One region of the Variovorax sp. GW821-FHT09A10 genome, then DNA from elsewhere that is predicted to be linked to it. Evidence: riboswitches for the same ligand, from Rfam matches in the RefSeq annotation. Region 1 holds a riboswitch; the other holds the start of a gene.
The links. A riboswitch is a leader RNA that binds a small molecule or an ion and turns the genes downstream of it on or off. The one in region 1 is predicted to bind S-adenosylhomocysteine.
Positions count from the first base shown of each region.

Region 2: another riboswitch for S-adenosylhomocysteine. It lies ahead of ahcY (adenosylhomocysteinase); the one in region 1 lies ahead of metH (methionine synthase).

Region 1 is NZ_JBWKPT010000016.1:23,817-30,760, reverse strand. It holds gene AC07Q9_RS30995 (SH3 domain-containing protein) at 1-427, shown strand, start outside; gene AC07Q9_RS30990 (LysR family transcriptional regulator) at 434-1,354, opposite strand; gene AC07Q9_RS30985 (PACE efflux transporter) at 1,457-1,894, shown strand; gene AC07Q9_RS30980 (lipase secretion chaperone) at 1,916-2,827, opposite strand; gene AC07Q9_RS30975 (esterase/lipase family protein) at 2,839-3,894, opposite strand; S-adenosyl-L-homocysteine riboswitch at 4,027-4,102, shown strand; gene metH (methionine synthase) at 4,125-6,887, shown strand.
Region 2 is NZ_JBWKPT010000005.1:62,091-69,034, forward strand. It holds gene AC07Q9_RS19920 (alpha/beta fold hydrolase) at 1-107, opposite strand, end outside; gene AC07Q9_RS19925 (hypothetical protein) at 104-550, opposite strand; gene AC07Q9_RS19930 (alpha/beta fold hydrolase) at 593-1,522, opposite strand; gene phaP (TIGR01841 family phasin) at 1,545-2,042, opposite strand; S-adenosyl-L-homocysteine riboswitch at 2,294-2,362, shown strand; gene ahcY (adenosylhomocysteinase) at 2,428-3,867, shown strand; gene AC07Q9_RS19945 (TlyA family RNA methyltransferase) at 3,873-4,703, shown strand; gene metF (methylenetetrahydrofolate reductase [NAD(P)H]) at 4,714-5,538, shown strand; gene AC07Q9_RS19955 (septal ring lytic transglycosylase RlpA family protein) at 5,592-6,224, shown strand; gene AC07Q9_RS19960 (23S rRNA (adenine(2030)-N(6))-methyltransferase RlmJ) at 6,231-6,944, opposite strand, start outside.

The DNA.
Region 1 (6,944 bases):
CATCGTGAGCTTCGTGATCGGCAGCTACTGGGCCGACTACTACCGCGACCGCCCCTGGTACGGCGACCGGCGCTGGTGGGGCCAGCGGCCCCCGCCGCCGCCGATCGCGGGCTGGCGCCCGCCGCCGCCCGTGCACCCGGGCTGGCAGCCGCGGCCCTGGCCGCCGGGGCCTGGGTTCCGTCCACCTCACGGACCCGGGGTTCGTCCCCCGCACGGGCCGGGCATCCGGCCGCCCGTCGATCCGGGGTTCCGTCCGCCGCGCCCGCAGCCGGGCTTCCGGCCCGGGCCGCCGCCGGGCGTGTCGCATCCGCATCCGGGCGGGGGCCGGCCCGGTGGGGGCGGCGGGGGTGGAGGAGGGCGTCCGCACGGCGGGGGCGGTGGGCACGGCGGTGGAGGCGGGCACGGCCACGGCCACGGAAAGAATTGATCCGGCTCACACGGCCGGCGTCCCGATGCCGGCCGCCGCCTGCCGGTCGCGTGCGATCAGCGCCACGAAGCGCTGCGCGCCCAGGCCCAGCGGCCGTTCGCGCGACCACACCACGTCCACCCACAGGTCCAGCCCGTTGCTGAGGTTCTCGAACGGAATCTCGACCAGCGCGCCCGCGGCCACGTGCGGCCGGGCGAAGTTGCGCGGCAGCCAGCCCCAGCCCAGCCCGGCGGTGATCAGGCTCAGCGCGGCCAGTGCGTTGTCGGTGCGCCAGACATGCCGCGCGAACACGAAGCGCGGGTCGCTGGTGGCCAGGTCGCGCCCCGCGACCACGATCTGGCGCGTGTTCGTCAGGTGCTCCTCGCGCAGGCGCCCGCCGGCCGCGGCACGCAGCACGGGGTGCTCGGGCGCCATCACGGCCACCATGGTGTCGCTGCCCACCTCCTGAAAGCCCTCGCGGCCGTCGAGGCTGGGGCGCTCGAACACCAGCGCCAGCTGCGCCCGGCCGCTGTGCAGCAGCGCCAGCGCGTCGGCCTGCGGCGCGGCCAGCACCTCGACCTGCAGCAGCGGGTAGTCGTCGGCCAGCGCGGCCAGCGGCCCGCTCCAGGGCGCGGCCAGCAGCTCGGGCGCGATGGCCAGCGTGAGCCGGTCTTCCAGCCCCTGCGTGAGCGCCAGCGCCTGCACCTGCAACTGCCGCAGCTGGGCCGCGAGCAGCCGTGCCTGCGGTTCGAGCGAGCGCGCGGCCGACGTGGGCTGGGGCTCGCGACCGCTGCGGTCGAACAGCGGCAGCGCCAGCTCGGCCTCGAGGTTGGCGATGGCCATGCTCACGGCCGACGGCACCTTGCGCAGCGCCCGCGCGGCGGCCGAGAAGGAGCCGTGGTCGATCACGGCCAGGAAGACCTCGACGTTGTCGCTGGAGAAAGCCATGGCGTCCCGATCTATCAATAAAACTGAAACAAGTTAACTTTTTATATCAACTAAAAGCAAATAAAGTCCCTCCATCACAGTCAAACACACAGAGAAACAGTCATGCAGGGCCTTCAGCGTCGGATCGTTTACATCTCCCTCTACGAGGGCATCGCCATCGTGGCGGCCAGCGCCGGCCTGGCCCTGATGTCGGACGCGGGGCTCGGCCACTCGGGCCTGCTGGCCGTGGGCGCCTCGGTCATCGCGGTGATCTGGAACCTGACCTTCAACGCCCTGTTCGAGCGCTGGGAGTCGCGCCAGGCGGTGCGCGGGCGCAGCCTGAAGCGCCGCATCGCCCACGCCATCGGCTTCGAGGGCGGCCTGATCGCCTTCCTGGTGCCGATGCTGGCCTGGGGCCTGGGCGTGTCGCTCTGGCAGGCGCTGGTGATGGACCTGGGCCTGGTGGTGTTCTTCCTGGTCTACACCTTCGTCTTCAACTGGGCCTTCGACCGCGTGTTCGGCCTGCCGGCCTCGGCCATGGGCGAAGCGCAGCCTGCGTAAGCCTGCGCTTACTTAGTCGATTCACTTCGCCGGCTTGGACGCGGCGGCCGAGCGCATCGCCAGGGCACCGCTCAGGCGCAGGCGCTCGTTCTCGTTGAAGAGCGTCTCGCGCAGCTGGGCCCGCTCGGCCTCGGGCGCGCTGGCGTAGCGGTCGAGCCGGGCGTTCCATTCCTGGGTTTCCTGGTCGAGCGTGGCCAGGCCGCGCGCCACCTCGTAGCCGTAGGTCTCGCTGCGCGCGGCAAAGCGCTCCTGGGGGCTGGCGCCGCGCGCCTGCAGCGCCTCGGTCTGGCGCATCACGTCGAGGTGGGCCACCGCCTCCTTGCGCACCTCGCGCTGCGCGGGCGACAGCCAGGCCTGCTCGCTGTGCGCCAGCGCCGCCGCACGCTGCTCGGGCGTGAGGTCGGGGTTGGACAGCAGCTCCATCTTCTCGGCCATGAACCGGTCCTGCCGGATCTGGTCGCCGAACAGGCCTTCGATTTCCTCGGGCGCGAAGAACTGCCGGCGCACCGCCTCGCGCGCCTCCAGGCTGCGCCGCAAAAAGGCCGGGTCGCCGGGCGCGGGCGGCTGCAGGGTGCGCAGGGCCTCCTGCATGTCGACGTAGCGCTCCAGCAGGCCCAGCGCGCGCACGCGCCAGTCCTCGCGCAGGCGCTGGGCGAGCAGGGCGGGCGCGCGGGCCATCAGCGTGGCCTTGCTGTCGGCCTGCGCTTCGGCGAGCACCTGGTCGAAGAGGGTGATGAGGTCGCTGGTGAGCAGGGTGTCGGGGGCCGCCGCAGCTTGCGGCACCGGCGGGGGCGCGCCGGGCACCGCGACCGCCGCCGTGGGGCGGGGCGCGGCGGCCTGAGGCGCATCGACCGCCCCGGGGCCGAGCGCCAGCCAGCCGGTCCCCGCGGCCACCAGCGCGACGGCGCCGATGGTCAAGGCCACACCGCGCATGCGCAGCGTCCTCAGAGCCCCGCGCTCTTGAGTCGCGCGGCCTGTTCCCTGAACAGCTCCGGCGGCTTCTTCTCGTAGTACGGGAACTGGCTGCCGTAGGTGTTGCCGAAGGCCTGGTTCACCTCGTCCAGGTGGTTCTGGCGGTAGTCGCCCAGGTGGGTGCCCAGGCGCGTGGTGCAGACCGCGAGCAGGCCGTCGTTGGCCTCGCCGAAGAAGAACAGGCTGCCCAGCGTCGACAGCGCCGTGTCGCTCGGGTCGAACAGGTTGAAGCTGGTCGACACGCCCGACCACGAGTAGTAGCGCACGCCGTTGGCCACGGCCGCGCCGCTCTTCACGTCGCACGACGAGCCCGGCGCGGGGCGCCCCTGCGGGAACTTGGCGTCGAAGGCCGCGCCGCCCGCCGTGGTCAGCGAGGCCAGCGCGTTCAGCGGCACCTCGGGCAGCTGGCTCGGGTCCTTGCCCGAGAGAAAGCCGATCAGCCCCGTCAGCAGGCCGACGGCCTTCACCACCAGGGTCTGGCCGATGCCGCCTTCGGGCAGCTTGGCCAGCAGGTCGGCCACCTTCGAGCCGCCGTTGGCGCCGCCCACCGACGTGACCGAGGCCACCATGTCCGGCGCCACCGCCGCCACATAGCGCACCGTGGGCGAGCCCTGCGAATGGCCGATGAGGTTGAACTTGAGCGTGGGGTTCTGCTCCAGCGCGCGGATGGTCTTGAGCTCCTGCAGCAGCTGCTCGCCGCGGATCTCGGAGGTGTTGGTGCCCGACACCTGCGCCACGTACACCTTGGCGCCCGCGGCGGCCAGCCGGCCGGGGATGTCGTAGAAGTAGTCGACGCCCAGCAGGTTGTCGAAGCCCAGCAGGCCGTGGACCAGCACGATCGGGTACTTCGTCTTCGCCGTGTCGGAGGTGACGCGGGCCTCGACGCGCGTGGCGCTGTCGCCGGCGGCGGCACGCGCCGGTGGCGCATGAACCGCGAGGGCCGCGGCGGCCAGGAGGCCGCAGCTCAAGGCCACGGCGCGCATCGGGGTGGCTGCATGCTGCAACCGGACATTCCACTTCCTGGCCATCGGCGAACTCCCTTACGTTTGGTTAAAAACACGAACGTTCGTTCAGAAACGGTGGGCGCATTCTGTTGACACATGCAGGAATGAAAACTGGGGTTTTCCCAGGGCGCAATCGAATCGACCTAAAATGCGCGACTTCCCAAGGAGCGTTGCAGCGGTTCGCCACAGAGGCGAATCGTCAGGCTTGGGGCGACAACGACGCTCGCCTGTCCGACTCTTCCGCAGGTGAGGCCATGTCCCAGATTCCCGCATCCGTTTCCGCTCCCGTTGCTCCCCCTCCCATGAAGCTGTCCGGCCTCGAGCCGGTCGCCATCGGCCAGGGCACGCTGTTCGTCAACATCGGCGAGCGCACCAACGTCACCGGCTCCAAGGCCTTCGCGCGCATGATCCTCAACGGCCAGTTCGAGGACGCCCTGGCCGTCGCGCGCCAGCAGGTCGAGAACGGCGCGCAGGTGATCGACATCAACATGGACGAGGCCATGCTCGACAGCAAGGTCGCCATGGTCCGCTTCCTGAACCTCATTGCCAGCGAGCCCGACATCGCGCGCGTGCCGGTGATGGTCGACAGCTCGAAGTGGGACGTCATCGAGGCCGGCCTGCGCTGCATCCAGGGCAAGGGCATCGTCAACTCCATCTCCATGAAGGAGGGCGTCGACAAGTTCAAGCACGAGGCCAAGCTGGTCAAGCGCTACGGCGCCGCCGCCGTGGTCATGGCCTTCGACGAGAAGGGCCAGGCCGACACCTACGCACGCAAGATCGAGATCTGCGAGCGCGCCTACCGCGTGCTGGTCGACGAGGTGGGCTTTCCGCCCGAAGACATCATCTTCGACCCGAACATCTTCGCCATCGCCACCGGCATCGAGGAGCACGACAACTACGCGGTCGACTTCATCAACGCCGTGCGCTGGATCAAAGAGAACCTGCCGGGCGCCAAGGTGTCGGGCGGCGTGAGCAACGTGAGCTTCAGCTTCCGCGGCAACGACCCGATGCGCGAAGCCATCCACACCGTGTTCCTGTACCACGCGATCCAGGCGGGCATGGACATGGGCATCGTCAACGCCGGCATGGTCGGCGTGTACGACGACCTGGAGCCCACGCTGCGCGAGCGTGTGGAAGACGTGGTGCTGAACCGCCGCCCCGACGCCGGCGAGCGCCTGGTCGAAGTGGCCGAGACCGCCAAGAGCGGCGCCAAGGACGAAAGCAAGCGCCTCGAATGGCGCGGCACGCCCGAGCACCCGGTGCACGTCAACCAGCGCCTGTCGCATGCCATGGTGCACGGCATCACCGACTTCATCGTCGAGGACACCGAAGAGGCCTACCAGCAGATCCTGGCCAAGGGCGGCCGCCCGCTGCACGTGATCGAAGGCCCGCTCATGGACGGCATGAACATCGTGGGCGACCTGTTCGGCGCCGGCAAGATGTTCCTGCCGCAGGTGGTCAAGTCGGCACGCGTCATGAAGTCGGCCGTGGCCCACCTGCTGCCCTACATCGAAGCCGAAAAGCTGCGCGACGAGGCTGCCGGCCGCGACGTGCGCACCAAGGGCAAGATCATCATCGCCACCGTGAAGGGCGACGTGCACGACATCGGCAAGAACATCGTCACCGTCGTGCTCCAGTGCAACAACTTCGAAGTGGTGAACATGGGCGTGATGGTCCCGTGCCACGAAATCCTGGCCAAGGCCAAGGTCGAGGGCGCGGACATCGTGGGCCTGTCGGGCCTCATCACGCCCAGCCTCGAAGAAATGCAGTACGTGGCCGGCGAAATGCAGCGCGACGACCACTTCCGCATCAAGAAGATCCCGCTGCTCATCGGCGGCGCCACCACCAGCCGCGTGCACACGGCCGTGAAGATCGCGCCGCACTATGAAGGCCCCGTGGTCTACGTGCCCGATGCCTCGCGCAGCGTGAGCGTGGCGCAGAGCCTGCTCTCGGACCAGGCCACCGCGTACATCGACGAGATCAACGCCGACTACGAGAAGGTGCGCACGCAGCACGCCAACAAGAAGCAGGTGCCGATGTGGCCCCTGGCCAAGGCGCGCGCCAACAAGACGCCCGTCGACTTCGCGAACTTCGTGCCCACGGTGCCCAAGTTCATCGGCCGGCGCGTGTTCAAGAACTTCGACCTCACCGAGCTGGCCAAGTACATCGACTGGGGCCCGTTCTTCCAGACCTGGGACCTGGCCGGCCCGTTCCCCGCCATCCTGAAGGACGAGATCGTCGGCACCGAGGCCGTGCGCGTGTACGCCGACGGCCAGCGCATGCTCAAGCGCCTCATCGAAGGGCGCTGGCTCAGCGCCAGCGGCGTGGTGGGCTTCTGGCCTGCCAACACCGTGAACGACGACGACATCGAGCTCTATACCGACGAGACGCGCAGCGAAGTCGCGCTCACCTGGTACGGCATGCGCCAGCAGACCGAGAAGCAGGTGATCGACGGCGTGATGCGCCCCAGCCGTTGCCTGGCCGACTTCGTCGCGCCCAAGGACAGCGGCGTGAAGGACTACGTCGGCGTGTTCGCCGTCACGGCCGGCCTGGGCGTCGAGAAGAAAGAGAAATTCTTCATCGACGACCTCGACGACTACTCGGCCATCATGCTCAAGGCCCTGGCCGACCGGCTGGCCGAGGCCTTTGCCGAAGCCATGCACCACCGCGTGCGCACCGACCTGTGGGGCTACGCGCCCCACGAGGGCCTGAGCAACGACGACATGATTGCCGAGAAGTACCGCGGCATCCGCCCCGCGCCCGGCTACCCGGCCTGCCCCGACCACAGCGTGAAGGGCCCGATGTTCGACCTTCTGAACTGCGCGGACATTGGCATGACCCTGACGGAGAGCCTCGCTATGATGCCCGCCGCCAGCGTGAGCGGCTTCTACCTCGGGCATCCCGACGCGACGTACTTCAACGTCGGCAAGATCGGGCACGACCAGTTGCAGGACCAGGCCGCGCGGCGCCGCACGAGCGAATCGGAGCTCGAGCGCCTGCTGGCGCCGAACCTTTGAACCTGCCGGCCGGTCGGCGCGACCGGAGTGACCGGCCACGGGAGTTGATATTCAGAA
Region 2 (6,944 bases), on a different contig from region 1:
GGCGCGGTCGAGGTCAGGAAGTCCAGCCCCTTGATGTTGCGCTGGATCGTGCGCTCGATCTCGCCGCGGATGTCGGGCAGCTGGAAGGTGTCGGGCGGCGCACTCATGGGCGGCGCTTTCCGGCGGGGCGTTTCTTCGCGGCGGTGACGGCCTTGGCTGCCGGTGCAGGCGCTGCCGCCGCCGTGGGCGGTTGCTTGGTGCGACGCGGCCGAGGCGGGGCGGTGGCCGCGTCGGCGGTCCGCGCGGCAGGCCTGGCCCCGCCTTCCAGCGCGCGGCGGATGCCCGCCAGGTGGTCGTCGATGCGGTGCAGCTGCTCGCCCAGCGCCTGCAGGTCGCCGCGTGTGGGCAGGTTCAGCAGCGTGAGGTAGCGCGCCATCAGGTCGCCCACCGCCTTCTGCGCGGTGAGCGAGGCGTTCATGCCGCCGTGCATGCCCTGGCGGAACGGGTCCGAGGCCATGGTTTCGTTGGCGAATTCGTTGGTGCTTTTTTCCCACTGGGCCGTGAGCTCGCGCCACAGGGCCATGGGATCGAGGGACGGAAACTGGTTCATCAAAACACCTCCGTCTGGGTTCGTTGTTGTGTCTTTATTTCTTCAGTGATCGTCGCGCCGCGCCGCCCGTGCGGTGTGCGCGGCGATGGCCTCGATGATCTGCGGCCACATCGCGATCGGCAGCGCATGGCCCATGCGCGGAATGCGCAGCAGCGTCGCGCCCGGAATGGCCTCGGCCACGTCGATGCCGCAGGCCACGGGCACCAGCGGATCGACATCGCCGTGGATCACCAGCGTGGGCACCTGCACCGCGCGCAGCGCCGGCTTGCGGTTGCCCGACGCGAACACGGCCGCCAGCTGCCGCGCCACGCCGCCCGGGTTGAGGCCGCGCAGGAAGGCCAGTTGCGCGCGCTCGGCGTCGCGCGCCTCGTCGAGCGGAAAGGCGTCGGGCCCGCGCAGCACGCGCCACAGCTTGGCGTGGTGCGGCAGGTAGGCCTCGAAGCTGGTCGGTGCGGGCGCGAACAGCACCGCCAGCGCCTCGGGCGTGGGCGGCGGCAGGGCCGGGTCGCCGGTGCTCGACATGATGCTGGTGAGCGAGCGCATCCGCCCCGGGTGATGGATGGCCATCTCCTGCCCGATGGCGCCGCCCATCGACGCGCCCACGACGTGGGCGCGCGCGATGCCAAGCGCGTCGAGCAGGCCGGCGCAGTCGTCGGCCATGTCGCGCAGCGTGTAGGGCACCTGCAGCGGGCGCCCGGCCATGGCCTGCAGCATCAGCGCCTGGATGTCAGGCACGCCGGCGTGCGGCAGGTGGGTGGAGTGGCCGATGTCACGGTTGTCGAAGCGGATCACGTGGTGCCCGCCGGCCTGCGCCAGGGCGGCGCAGAACGCGTCGTCCCAGGCGACCATCTGGGCGCCGAGGCCCATGACCAGCAACAGCGGCGGCGCCTCGGGGTCGCCGAAGCTGTCCCAGGCCAGTTCGATGCCGTTGGCGCGGGTGCGCCGTTCGGTGCGGGGCGCGACGGCGGTCATGCGGGCCTTTCTTTGCTTCTTGTTACTTGCGCTGCAGCAGCTTCGTGACTTCGTCCACGTTGGACTGGATGCGCTGGCGCACCACGTCGAAGGCGTCGGCCTGCGATTTGGCGGCCAGGGTGGCCAGTTCCTTGATGTCGTCGACGGCGCGCTGGAACGACTGGCGGCCCAGCTCGTCGAGCTTGGCCAGGTTTTCCTTCGGGTCCTTGCCCGGCATCGCCTTGGCGGCGGTCTGCCATTCGGCGATGGCCGTCTTGATCATCTCGGTCTGTCGCTGCACCACGGTCTGCAGGCCCTGGTAGGACTTCTCGTTGGCCTGCATCAGCGCCTGCAGGTCCTTGCGGCCGCTGTCGAGCAGCTTGCCGGCGCCGCCGGTCAGGTTCAGGTTCTGCAGGCGCTCGGCCATGCCCTTGAGGTTCTTCATCGGATCGAGCATGTCCGCGGCGGACGGCGCCGCCTGCTTCGCGCCGGCGCTGCTGGCGGTGGTTTTTTTCGCGGCGGCTTTCTTGGCAGTGGCCATGGTGCGGAATCTCCTGTGTCGGGTGATGAAAACAATCGAACGGGTGGATGCAGGCAGCGGCCGGGCGGCCGGGGCCCGCCGCCACGATACGCCGGGCCGGCGCGGCTCAGGGCGCTCCAAGCGCGGATTTGCCTGCGGAGTTTCCCGGGGTGGCCCGCGCCGTCCGGCCCGGCCTGGCGGGCGCCGGCGCTTTCCGTGATGTGGGATGCCCCGGTCGATTGGCGGGCCGGGCGGGCGCGACTACAATCCGGCGCTCCGAGGAGCGTTGCAGCGCCGTCAGGCGTGAGGCTCGGACCACATCGCAACCACGCTCACCCGCTGTTCTCGCGGTGAGTTTTTCTTCCCCGTACGCAGTGGCATCTTTCAAACCAGTTTTGGAGTTCTCATGAGCGCTGTACTCAAGCCCACCCCCGTCTCGACCGCCGACCAGGCGATTGCCGACCTGTCCCTTGCCGCCTGGGGCCGCAAGGAAATCCGCATCGCCGAAACCGAGATGCCCGGCCTCATGGCCATCCGTGAAGAGTTCTCGAAGGGCCAGGCCCTGAAGGGCGCGCGCATCACGGGCTCGCTGCACATGACCATCCAGACGGCCGTGCTCATCGAGACGCTGCAAGCCCTGGGCGCCGAAGTGCGCTGGGCCTCGTGCAACATCTTCTCGACGCAGGACCACGCCGCCGCCGCCATCGCCGCCGCCGGCACGCCGGTGTTCGCCATCAAGGGCGAGTCGCTGAAGGACTACTGGGACTACACCCACGCCATCTTCGATTTCGGTCCCAAGGGCTCGAAGGGCGAAGGCCCGAACATGATCCTGGACGACGGCGGCGACGCCACGCTGCTCATGCACCTGGGCCAGCGCGCCGAAAAGGACCTGGGCGTGCTCGCCAACCCGACCAGCGAAGAAGAACGCATTCTTTACGCCGCCATCAAGGCCAAGCTGGCTGTCGACGACACCTGGTACACCCGCAAGTCGGCCGAGATCATCGGCGTGACCGAAGAGACGACCACCGGCGTGCACCGCCTGAACGAGATGAGCGCCAAGGGCACGCTGCTGTTCCGCGCCATCAACGTGAACGACTCGGTCACCAAGAGCAAGTTCGACAACCTGTACGGCTGCCGCGAATCGCTGGTCGACGGCATCAAGCGCGCGACCGACGTGATGATCGCCGGCAAGGTGGCCTGCGTGGCCGGGTACGGCGACGTGGGCAAGGGCTCGGCCCAGGCGCTGCGTGCCCTGAGCGCCCAGGTGTGGGTGACTGAAATCGACCCGATCAACGCCCTGCAGGCGGCCATGGAAGGCTACAAGGTCGTGACCATGGAGTACGCCGCCGACAAGGCCGACATCTTCGTGACCACCACCGGCAACAAGGACGTCATCACGCACGACACCATGGTCAAGATGAAGGACCAGGCCATCGTCTGCAACATCGGCCACTTCGACAACGAGATCGACGTCGCGTCGATCGAGAAGTACGAGTGGGAAGAGATCAAGCCGCAGGTGGACCACATCACCTTCCCGGACGGCAAGAAGATCATCCTGCTGGCCAAGGGCCGCCTCGTGAACCTGGGCTGCGGCACGGGCCACCCGAGCTTCGTGATGTCGTCGTCGTTCGCCAACCAGACCATTGCCCAGATCGAGCTGTTCACCAAGCCCGATGCGTATCAAGCCGGCAAGGTCTACGTGCTGCCCAAGCACCTGGACGAGAAGGTCGCGCGCCTGCACCTGAAGAAGGTCGGCGCCATGCTCACCGAGCTGACCGACGCCCAGGCCGCCTACATCGGCGTGAGCAAGAACGGCCCTTACAAGCCGGACACCTACCGCTACTGATCCGCGTGCGCGCCGATCAACTGTTGGTAGAGCGCGGCATGGCCGCCTCGCGTTCGCAAGCTGTCCGGCTCATCGCCGGCGGCATGCGTTGGCGTGACGCGGGCACGAGCGACGCGTGGCGCAATGTCGTCAAGAACAAGGACGAAGTGCCCGAGTCGGCCGAGCTCGAGCTCGCCGATGCCGCCGAGGCACGCTACGTGTCGCGCGGCGGCCTCAAGCTCGAAGGTGCGCTGGCGGTCAGCGGCGTGGACCCGACGGGCAAGCTCTGCCTGGACGTCGGCCAGTCGACCGGCGGCTTCACCGACTGCCTGTTGCAGCACGGTGCCGCCAAGGTGGTGGGCATCGATGTGGGCCACGGGCAGCTGCATCCGCGCATGCGCGAGGACGCACGCGTGGTCGCCATCGAAGGCGTCAATGCGCGGGCGTTGTCGCCGGCCGATTTGCAGGTGGACGATGAGGAAGGCGCAGAAACTGGCGAGGCGGTCGAAGTTGTCGAAGCCCCGCCTGAACCGCGCTTCGACCTCATCGTCGGCGACCTGTCGTTCATCTCGCTCACGCTGGTGCTGCCGGCCGTGGTGCAGTTCCTGGCCGACGACGGCCAGTTGCTGATGCTGGTCAAGCCGCAGTTCGAGCTGCAGCCCGGCCAGGTCGGCAAGGGCGGCATCGTGCGCGACGAGGCGATGTACCCTGTGGTCGAGAAGCGCCTGCACGACGCCTGCGCGGCGCTCGAGCTGAAGGTGCTGCGCTGGTTCGACAGCCCGATCGCCGGGGGCGACGGCAACCGCGAGTTTTTCATTCACGCCGTTCGTGCTGCCAAGGCCGGCGACGGTTCCTAAGGAGACGCAGGTGCGCCTTCCGCTGAGTTTCGAATTCTTCCCGACCAAGACGCCCGAAGGCGCGGTCAAGCTGCGCGCCGTGCGCCAGCAGCTGTATGTGCGCAAGCCGCAGTTCTGCTCCGTCACCTACGGCGCGGGCGGCTCCACGCACCAGGGCACCTTCGGTGCGGTGCAGGAGATCCTGGCCGAGGGCGTGGACGCCGCCAGCCACTTCTCGTGCATCGGCGCCACGCGCGCCACTGTGCGCGAGCAGCTGGCCGAGCTGAAGGCCATGGGCGTCAAGCGCCTCGTCGCGCTGCGCGGCGACCTGCCCAGCGGCTACGGCATCGGCGGCGAGTTCCAGTACGCGAGCGACCTGGTCGCCTTCATCCGCGAGGAGACCGGCCGCGACTTCCACATCGAGGTGGCCTGCTACCCCGAAGTGCATCCGCAGGCGCGCTCGCCCGAAGCCGACCTGCAGGCCTTCGCGACCAAGGTGAAGGCCGGGGCCGACTCGGCCATCACGCAGTATTTCTTCAGCCCCGAGGCCTACTTCCGCTTCGTCGACGACGCGCGCAAGCTGGGGCTCGACACGCCGATCGTGCCGGGCATCATGCCCATCACGAGCTCGACGCAGCTCATGCGCTTCTCGGACGCCTGCGGCGCCGAGATTCCGCGCTGGATCCGCCTGCGCCTTCAAGGCTTCGGCGACGACACAGCCTCGATCAAGGCCTTCGGCCTGGACGTGGTGACCGACCTGTGCGAGCGCCTGCAAAAGGGCGGCGCACCCGCGATCCACTTCTACACGATGAACCAGTCGGCGGCCACGCTGGCCATCCTGGAGCGCCTGGATTGAGAGGGCTGCGCGCGGTCGCCGTCGCGGTCTCCTGCGTGCTCGCAGGGTGCACCATGCCGCCTGCCACGCAGGAGAAAGACGCGGACACCGCCGCCACGCCGGCAGCGTCCGGCAAGCGGCTGCAGCCGCTGGGACGCGGCCTGGCCGTGCCGCCCGGCGCCGCCCCGCGCTCGGCCGTGCCGTCGGTGCGCTACGACCTCGCGGTGTCCGGCACCGGCGAGGCGCTCGACGACGGCGTGCCTGGCGATGAGCCGCGCGAGATCTTCGAGCGCGGCGGGGCCTCGTGGTACGGCATCCAGTTCCATCAGCGCAAGACCGCCAACGGCGAGCGCTTCGACATGGGCGCCATGACGGCGGCCCACAAGACGCTGCCCTTCAACACGCGCGTGTGCGTGCGCAGCCTGGTCAATGGCAGCGAGGTGCTGGTGCGCGTCAACGACCGCGGGCCCTTCACGCCGGGCCGCATCATCGACCTGAGCCGCGCCGCGGCCGACCGCATCGGCCTCACGGGGCTGGGCATCAAGCAGGTGGCGCTGTCGGTCATCGACCGCGAAGGCATGCGCTGCGGCGGTGAGGCCGTGGCCGCGGGCGACCTGCAGGCTGCGCCGGAAGCGCCGACGTCGCGCGTGCGTGCGCCGGCCCCTGCGCGCAAGCGGGTGATCGTGCCGCCGCGCAAGCGCCGCTGAACGGCCTCAGCCGCCGCTCTCGAGCGAGTAGGCGGCGTTGCGGTCTTGTGCCAGGCGCTCGGCCAGCTGGGGCAGTGCCTCGGCCAGTTGCGCCTTCAGCGTGTAGGGCGGGTTGATCAGGAACATCCCGCTGGCCGGCAGGCCCGGGCGCTGCGTTTCGCCCGAGGCGGCATCCTTCGTGATCTTGCTCGACTTGACGGTCAGCGTGGCGTGCAGCCACGACTTGCCGGCCTTGGTCGCCATCGTCTTCAGGCGGCGCGGCAGGTCGTGCGCCTCGGGGCGCGGAATGATCGGGTACCAGACGGCGTAGGTGCCGGTGGCGAAGCGCTTGAGCGCCTCGGCCGCGAAGTCGAGCACGCGGCCGTAGTCGGTCTTCATTTCGTAGCTCGGGTCCATCAGCACCAGCGCGCGGCGCGAGGGCGGCGGCAGGAACTTGGTGGCGCTGCCGAAGCCGTCTTCGGTCAACACGGCGATCTGCCGGCCGGCTTCGAGCTGCGCGATGTTGGCGCCGAGCGTGCGCGAATCGGTCGGGTGCAGCTCGAACAGCTTGAGCTTGTCGTGGTCGCGCAGCAGGTGCTGCACGATGAACGGCGAGCCGGGGTAGACGCGGGCGCCGCCCTTGGGGTTGAAGTCGTGGATCACGCTGAGGTAGCGGGCGATGGCTTCTGCGACCGGCTTGTCTTCGGCGGGGGCTGCCGCTTTCTTGCCAGCCGTTTTCGC